2 linked regions of the Desulforapulum autotrophicum HRM2 genome follow. Each later gene encodes a partner of the first gene's protein in a complex. Links are inferred from orthologs where the notes say so. Each region holds a gene or a part of one and is shown on either strand. Other genes may lie near its edges.

Region 1 (4,716 bases):
TGAAATTGATCTTGAGTGCCCCTGCAACAACGGTCAGGGGATCGCCGATCACAGGCACCCAGGAAAAGAGCAGGGTGGCGGGGCCGTAGCGTTTAAACCGGCGGGTTGCCCTTTCAAAGGCTTGTTCCGAGGTGTGGAAAATTTTTTCCATGGAAAACCTGCCACCCCAAAAACCCATGAGGTAGTTCACAACAGCGCCCAGCACATTGCCCGTGGTGGCAACGATCAGAGAAAGGATTGGATCCTGACCGCCGGCAATGAGCACCACCAGCACCACTTCAGAACCCATGGGTAAAATTGTTGCCGCAAGGAATGAAGCAATAAAAAGCCCTGCAAGGCCATATTGGGTCAGGGCTTCCATGTCTTTTTAAAGACAGCGGCCGACCAGTTTTTTTCGCTGTTGGTCCAGGTGGCAGTGAAGCCCTGGTCACCGTAGTGGTGGATGAGATCGTCAAGCTCCGTGGCTCTGACGCCCGATAGGATCAGGAGGGCATGGGGGTCAGTGATGGTGAGAAAAAGGCCGGCAAGATCTTTCAGGGTGGGAAATCTCAGGTTGGCAGCAATGATGCTGAAGTTGCCATGGGAACCATTAAGAAGTTCGGGGGTTACCGTTATTTTGTCATCAAGGTGGTTCAGGGTCACGTTGTTAAGGGCTTCAGACACACAGTTTAAATCCGTATCAAGGGCAAGACAGGAATGGCATCCTGCCTTTACCAGGGCAAGGGCAAGGACCCCTGATCCTGTGCCCACATCTGCCGCCCTGCCGGAAGGGCTGGCATTGGGGGAACTCAAAAGCGCATGGTCAATGGCTTCAAGGCAGAGTCTGGTTGTGGGGTGACTGCCCGACCCAAACGAGATGCCGGGTGCAATAACGATCTCCACCAGGGTGTCTTGGTCTGGGGGCGAGTGATTTTCAGTTTCCCATGGGCTCAGGACAAAGTGGGCAGTGACCTTTACTGGCTTTGCAAACGAGGGTTCCACATGGGTGGCTCCAAAGTTGTAGGAGTAGGTCAGTTCGTTGGTGGAAACCAGATGTTTGAGAACCTTTTTTGCCTGCCCAGGGGTGATGCCCGTATCCGTGGAAAGGCGGCGGGTAAAATCCCTGGGGGTAATTCTGAATTCCGACTCGGTTGCTATCTGTTTTGCCCTTTGCATGACACAGGGGTCATTACAGGAGTCAAAAGACCGGGTCATGGCCCTCTTTTTTCAGCAGTTCCGTGTACCACTGGGCAAACTCGTACATGCCCCGGATCTTGTCCTCCTTGTTGATGATGCCAAGGCACATCTCAAAGGCACCCTGGGCAAAGGAGTTGGAATAATCGTCGTGGCTTGCCTGCTGGAGGAACTCCTGGATGAGCTGCTGGGAGGTCCGTTTGGTGCCGTCCCTGCGGATCTCGATGGGGTCCTTGGGGGTCTGGGTGGGGTCCCAGTTTTCATAGCCGATTTTGTCGATCTGCCGCTTGCCTCGCTTGCCCATGGTGTCATAGATGAATTTTTTTCTTGCCTCTATCTCTTCAGGGGTGAAGTTATCCATTTTTTTTCACCCCAAGGTATTCTTCATCAAAATCCGTGATCAGGGCCATGGAAACCGGAACAAGCATTTCACACATTTTGATGTTTTCGGATTTGATGGCCCGGGTCATTTCAGCTGAAATGAGCTGGAGTTTTGAATAGAGAGCGTCCATGTTTACGGTGGGATATTTTTCCCCTTCCTTGAAGTTGGTTCTGCCGCAGATATGGCTCATGCCGGCGCTTGAGGTGGGAATGCCGTAAAGCCTGCAGGTGATGGGCCTTGACTCGTAGAGGATGCACATGTTGTTGGCACCCAGAAGGGGACAGCGAACTCTCTCCATGGATATTTTGCCAAGGATGTCCACCTCGTTTTTTCCACTCTTGAACTCCTTGTAGGCATCCCTTTTGATCTTTACAATGGCTCGGTCGGTCTTTGCCGCCTCATCGATCAGGGCGCTCTTTTCGGTACCCTTGAACTTTTCCCTGAATTTGTGGTTTATGTATATAGCCTCGATGATCGACAGGTCAAACATGGCGTAGCAGCAGTCGCTGCAACGCTCCCTGCAGAAAACCTCCTTGGGAAATTGTTCTTTTACCTGTGCAAAAATTTTGTCAACGGTTGCGACCAGTTCTTCATATCGTTCAAAATGCTCTTTAAAATCAATAGCCATGTCTTTTTCCTCTATTTTCCTATGCAGAAGTTGCTGAAGATGGTGTCAAGGATGTCGATGCCCGCGGTGTTGCCGGTGATCTCACCCAGGAGATCGGCGGCCCTTCTGATGTCAAGGGCGAGGGTTTCTTCATTCTGGCCGTTCAAAAAGCCTGCTTCTGCGGTTTTCAAGCTCTTGATGGCCCGTTTAAGGGCCGTTCTGTGTCTCAGGTTGGGCACCACCGACGAGGCCTCTCCAATGTTTTCCATGGAGAGTCTGGTGATGGTTTTGCGAAGATGATCAATTCCCGTGTTCTTAAGGGCGGAAATCCTCACCTGGGGAAGTTGGGCAAGGGTAGGGGGAAGGCTTTTTTCAACCCCTGCACTGCCTGCTGTTTTTCCCTCAATTAGATCGATCTTGTTGATGACCAGGATCACCTTTTTATCCTTGGGAACAATGGACTGAAGCTCGCTTTCGGAAATTTCCTTGTCTGCGCCCTTCATGAACAGGATCAGGTCTGAAGCGGCAATGTGTTTTTTGGCCCGTTCAATGCCGATTCTTTCCACCAGATCATCGGTCTGGTGCATACCTGCCGTGTCCGAGACAAGAAAGGTGATGCCATTGATGTTGAGGGTCTCTTCAATGAGATCCCGGGTGGTTCCGGGAAGTTCAGTGACAATGGACCGCTCTTTTTGAAGGAGTCGGTTCATCAGGCTCGATTTTCCCACGTTGGGCGGTCCGCAGATGGCAAGCTTAATGCCGTCCCTTAGAAAGTGGGCCTCTTCGTAGGTTTGAATGAACTTTTCACAGGCGGTCAACACCTGTTTTACCCGGACGATTCCCTGGTCACTGGGAACCAGATCCTGGGTTTCATCGGGAAAGTCAATGGCTGCTTCCAGAAGGGCGAGAAGTTCGATGAGGATTTCCCTTGCTCCATGGATGGCATCCTTTAATTCCCCCGTTCCCTGGGCTGCGGCAATTTTAAGGGCGCCGGCGGTCCTGGCATTAATGATGTCAGCCACGGCCTCGGCCTGGGTAAGGTCAATGCGGCCGTTTAAAAAAGCCCGTTTTGTAAACTCACCGGGTTCGGCAATCCTGGCGCCGGCTGACACGACCTGGTCAAGAATGGTGGCCATGGCAAGGTGACCGGCATGGGACTGGATTTCGACAACATCTTCGGCTGTGTAGGACCTGGGTGCCTCCATGGTGACCAGGAGCACCTCGTCAATGACATAGCCGGTTTTGATGTCAAAAATATAGCCGTGAACCATGGTGTGGGAGACCAGGGTGAGATCAGGTGACGGACCCACGGGGGTTGTTCCGAAAAACCGGGGCACAAGGCCCAGAGCTTTCGGACCCGATATCCGGATGATTCCGATCCCGCCCCTTCCCGGCGGGGTCGCAATGGCGGCTATGGTATCCGGTTTCATGGTTGTTTTCTGGGGGGCCGCCGTTTCTTAAAGGTCCCTTTTTTCGGGAAGATTACCAGCCGTCTGTAGTAGCCGTCACCCATGCTCTGGGTTCTGACCCGGGTGTCGTCCTTGAGGGCAATGTGAACAATACGCCGGTCCTGGGCTGTCATCTGGTTAATGGTCGCGGGTTTGCCTGTTTTCTTTGCCTTGTCCGCCATTTTGTGGGCAAGGCTCTGGAGGTTGGCTTTGCGGGTCTCCATGTACCCCTCAATGTCGACCTTGAGTCTCACCCTGGATTCGCTCTTGCGGTTGATGATTTTGTCCGTAAGAAACTGCATTGCCTCAAGGGTCTGGCCCCTTCTGCCTATGAGAACACCGGAATTGCCGCCTTCAACCCTCAAGAGCAGTCGGTCCTGGTCGGTGGTGGCAACAACCGTTGAGTCCGTGGTGATGAGATCAACCATCCGCTGGAGGGTCTCAACGCCAAGGGCAGTGGACGCTTCTGATACGTCAACCGGGATTTCATCCTTGTATTTGGGGGGATATCCTTCATCCCGGTCGTCGATTTCTTCGTCAAAATCTTCGTTAAAATCGTTGTCTTCCGTTTCAGGTTCATCCGTTTCCGTCTCGGTGTTTATCTTTGGGAGATCTTCCGTGGCAGGTTTGGGAGCCCGGGGTTTCCTGGCTTTCTGGGGTCGGGCTTTTTCTTTTTTTGGCGGCTGAACCTTTTCTTCTGCAGGGGGTGCGGCTTCAACGGCATCGGATTCTTCAGGCAGAGACTGCACACCTTTTTCCTCTTCCGGTGGGGCGGCTTTCACGGACCGGCTTTTCTGAGGCTTTTTCCGGGGGGGCTGCTGGGGCTTTTCGGCTGGTTTTTCAGCCGGTGCTGCTGGTGTCTCAGCAAAGGCTTCATCCACAATGGACATCACCCCCTCGAGGTCATCACCCTCAAAAGAATCCCAGCCAACCCCGGTTGACCCACCCTTTTTGTCGGGCAGGGAAACGCGAATTTTGGCTTTTTTGACACCCACTATGCCGAAAATACCGGAGGAGCCTGAGGATATTACGTCATAGGATAGTTTTTTTTTGGTCACATTCAAGGATTTGCAGGCGTTTTCAATGGCCTGTTCAACATTCTTTCC
Region 2 (2,949 bases), 2.9 Mb from region 1 along the record:
GTGGTGCCGCGGTTGATGCTGATGGTCTTGCTCGTGCCGTTGATGATCTCTTCAAGGTTAAGGGCAAGTTCATATTCAAGGTCTCTTCCCTTTATCTGTCTGGCCCTTTGCTGGCCGCCCATGCCCTGGCCAAAGGGGTTACCGCCGCCCGTGGAAAAGCCTCCGCTGAACCTGCGATGGCCGCCGCCAAAGCCGAATTCCTTGAGAATATCACCAATGTCAAAGTTTCTGAAGATATCCTCCTGGGAGTAGCGTTGCTGAAAATCTGCAGACCCATAGGTATCGTACTGGTTGCGCTTGTCCTTGTCACTTAATACGGCGTATGCCTCGCTGATTTCATTGAATTTTGCTTCAAAATCCTTGTTCCCATTGGCCTTGTCCGGGTGGTATTTAAGGGCAAGTTTTCTGTAGGCTTTTTTGATTTCAGCTTCCGTGGCTGTTTTGCTGACCCCTAGAATTTTGTAGTAGTCGGTTTCTGGCATTATCGTGGTGTTCCTTCTTTTAAATGGCTATCCTAAATCATTGATGGTTTAAAAAATAATTAGGATACCATCAAAGTCAAGTTGAAGATCTTCGGCCAAGGGCCGTTATGGCAATCAAAATTACCGAAAGGGCCGCAGGAGTCATGCCGTCTATGCGAGATGCCTGGCCAAGGGAGAGGGGTTTTACGCTGGTAAGTTTTTCCCTGAGCTCGTTGGAAAGCCCGTGGATGGCTTTAAATTCAATGTCCTTGGGAATTTTAATTCTTTCCATATCTTTGAATTTTTTAATCTCGTTGAGCTGGCGTGCAATATATCCTTCGTACTTTGTTTCTATCTCCACCTGCTTTTTTATTCTTGACGGTATGGTCGAAGGGGAGGGCGCAAATACATCAACGGCCGAGTAATCGATGCCGGCTCGCTTGAGAAGTTGGTCAAGTTTAAGGCCAGTTGTAATGGGCGTGGACCCTGCACGGTTGAGCCAGGCGTTTGTTTCCGGGGTGGGTTTGACAACATGGCTCTGTATTCTTGCCATCTCTTTTTTAGTACCACGGCTGATTTCCCGGGCAGCAGCAAGGGCTTGTCCATCGACAAGTCCCAGTTCATGTCCTTTCTCAGCAAGCCTCAGGTCGGCATTGTCCTCCCTTAAGAGGAGCCTGTATTCCGCCCTTGAGGTGAACATTCGATAGGGCTCTTTGGTTCCCCTGGTGACAAGGTCGTCGATCATTACTCCCATATACGCCTCTGAGCGGTCCAGCAGAAAGGGTTCCTGTTCCTTTACCATGCAGGCGGCATTTATTCCCGCCCACAATCCCTGGGCCGCAGCCTCTTCATAGCCTGAAGTGCCGTTGATCTGGCCTGCGAAAAAAAGGCCGTTGATTCGTTTGGTTTCAAGGGTGGGGTTTAGCTCCTGGGGATTGATATAGTCGTACTCAATGGCATAGGCAGGCCGCATGATCTCAGCCTGTTCAAGTCCCTTGACCGAACGTACCACTTCAAGCTGAATTTCGACAGGAAGACTGTTCCCAAGGCCGGATGCGTAAATTTCCTGGGAGTCTGTCCCTTCATGCTCAAGAATGATCTGGTGCTGGTCCCGGTCGGGAAACTTGACGATCTTATCTTCAAACGAGGGGCAGTACCGGGCAGATTTTCCAATGATGCTGCCGCCGTAGAGGGCTGAGTGTTTGAGGTTCTGGCGCACAAGGTCATGGGTGTGGGTGTTGGTGTGGCCTATGAAGCTTGGCAGCATACCCCCTTTGACCGTTGTAGTGGAAAATGAAAAGGGTGTGGGGTCAGGATCGGAATCCTGGCGGCTGAATTCTGAGAAATCAATGGTTGACAGGGCAAGCCTCGGGGGAGTGCCCGTCTTCATCCGTTCAAGAAGAAACCCTTCTCGTTCAAGGGACGCGGCAAGCCCGATGGATGAGAACTCCCCGGCCCTTCCTGCATGGATTTTTGTGGTCCCAATATGGACCATCCCCTTGAGAAAGGTGCCTGTGGCAAGAACCACGGCAGACCCATGATAACCGAACCCGGTCTCTTCCCTGATGCCGATGACCCGATGGTTCTCAATGACAAGCTGGTCAACCATCATCTGTTTGAAGTCCAGGTTCAAGGTCGTTTCAACGATTTTTTTCATCGTTGCCTGGTAGAGTCGTTTATCGTTCTGGGTACGAGTGGAGTGTACGGCCGGACCTTTTCGGGTGTTGAGTGTTCTGTACTGGATGGCTGAAGCGTCTGAAACTTTGGCCATTTTTCCGCCCAGGGCATCGATTTCCTTAACAAGTTGTCCCTTGGCCATGCCCCCGATGGAGGGACTGCACGGCATGGCAGCTATCTTGTCAAGATCAATGGCCGCAAGCAGGGTTCGGCACCCCATATTGGCAGCAGCTATGGCTGCTTCACAGCCGGCATGCCCTGCGCCAACAACAATGACGTCATAATTTTTAGTGTAAAATTTCATGGAAATGTACTATATATCCGGTTTGAGTCCGGGTCAAGACAAGATCTGTTCTTTCCCTTTACTGGAACTGTTGCAGGGGCTCTACACAAGGCTTTGGCATTTATGGGAACGTTAAATATGATGATTAAACGACGCTATTCAGACTACAACACCTACCTTAGGTCGCTTTTCGGACAAAGGGTTCAAAAAATTACCGTTGATACGGGGCTGGGTTGTCCCAATCGGGACGGCACCATTGCCAGGGGGGGGTGCATCTACTGTAACGCCAAAGGTTCTGGTTCCGGGCTTTTCAGCCAGGGATTATCCATTAGCCAGCAGATCGAAAATGGCAGAAAAGCCATGATCCGGCGCTACAAGGCCAGCCTTTTTTTGGTTTATTTTCAGTCCTATACCAATACCTATACCAGCTGCGCCAACATGAAGAAAATGTACGACCAGGCGCTCAGTGTGCCGGGTATGGTGGGTATGGCCATTGGGACTCGGCCCGACTGTGTTGATCCGGAAAAG

Evidence for each region. The genes of interacting proteins can lie anywhere in the genome.
Region 2: the proteins of mnmE (region 1) and mnmG are in contact, whole or in part, in a solved structure (PDB 9HIP), measured with the Escherichia coli proteins. The link is inferred for Desulforapulum autotrophicum HRM2 from one-to-one orthologs.

What each region holds. Positions count from the first base shown.
Region 1 is NC_012108.1:743,354-748,069, forward strand. The notes cover bases 1,394-4,393. They hold mnmE (tRNA uridine-5-carboxymethylaminomethyl(34) synthesis GTPase MnmE), read right to left. Parts: upstream 3,593-4,393; coding sequence 2,195-3,592; downstream 1,394-2,194. Other genes in these bases: HRM2_RS03215 (hypothetical protein), read right to left, coding at 1,394-1,534; HRM2_RS03220 (YkgJ family cysteine cluster protein), read right to left, coding at 1,527-2,183; jag (RNA-binding cell elongation regulator Jag/EloR), read right to left, coding at 3,589-4,393. Outside these bases: HRM2_RS03205 (YqaA family protein), read right to left, coding at 1-361; HRM2_RS03210 (50S ribosomal protein L11 methyltransferase), read right to left, coding at 349-1,194; more of HRM2_RS03215, read right to left, coding at 1,178-1,393; more of jag, read right to left, coding at 4,394-4,716. UniProt on the Escherichia coli protein: Exhibits a very high intrinsic GTPase hydrolysis rate. Involved in the addition of a carboxymethylaminomethyl (cmnm) group at the wobble position (U34) of certain tRNAs, forming tRNA-cmnm(5)s(2)U34.
Region 2 is NC_012108.1:3,642,006-3,644,954, reverse strand. It holds mnmG (tRNA uridine-5-carboxymethylaminomethyl(34) synthesis enzyme MnmG), read right to left. Parts: upstream 2,443-2,949; coding sequence 559-2,442; downstream 1-558. Other genes in the region: HRM2_RS15870 (TIGR01212 family radical SAM protein), read left to right, coding at 2,560-2,949; HRM2_RS15880 (DnaJ C-terminal domain-containing protein), read right to left, coding at 1-482. UniProt on the Escherichia coli protein: NAD-binding protein involved in the addition of a carboxymethylaminomethyl (cmnm) group at the wobble position (U34) of certain tRNAs, forming tRNA-cmnm(5)s(2)U34.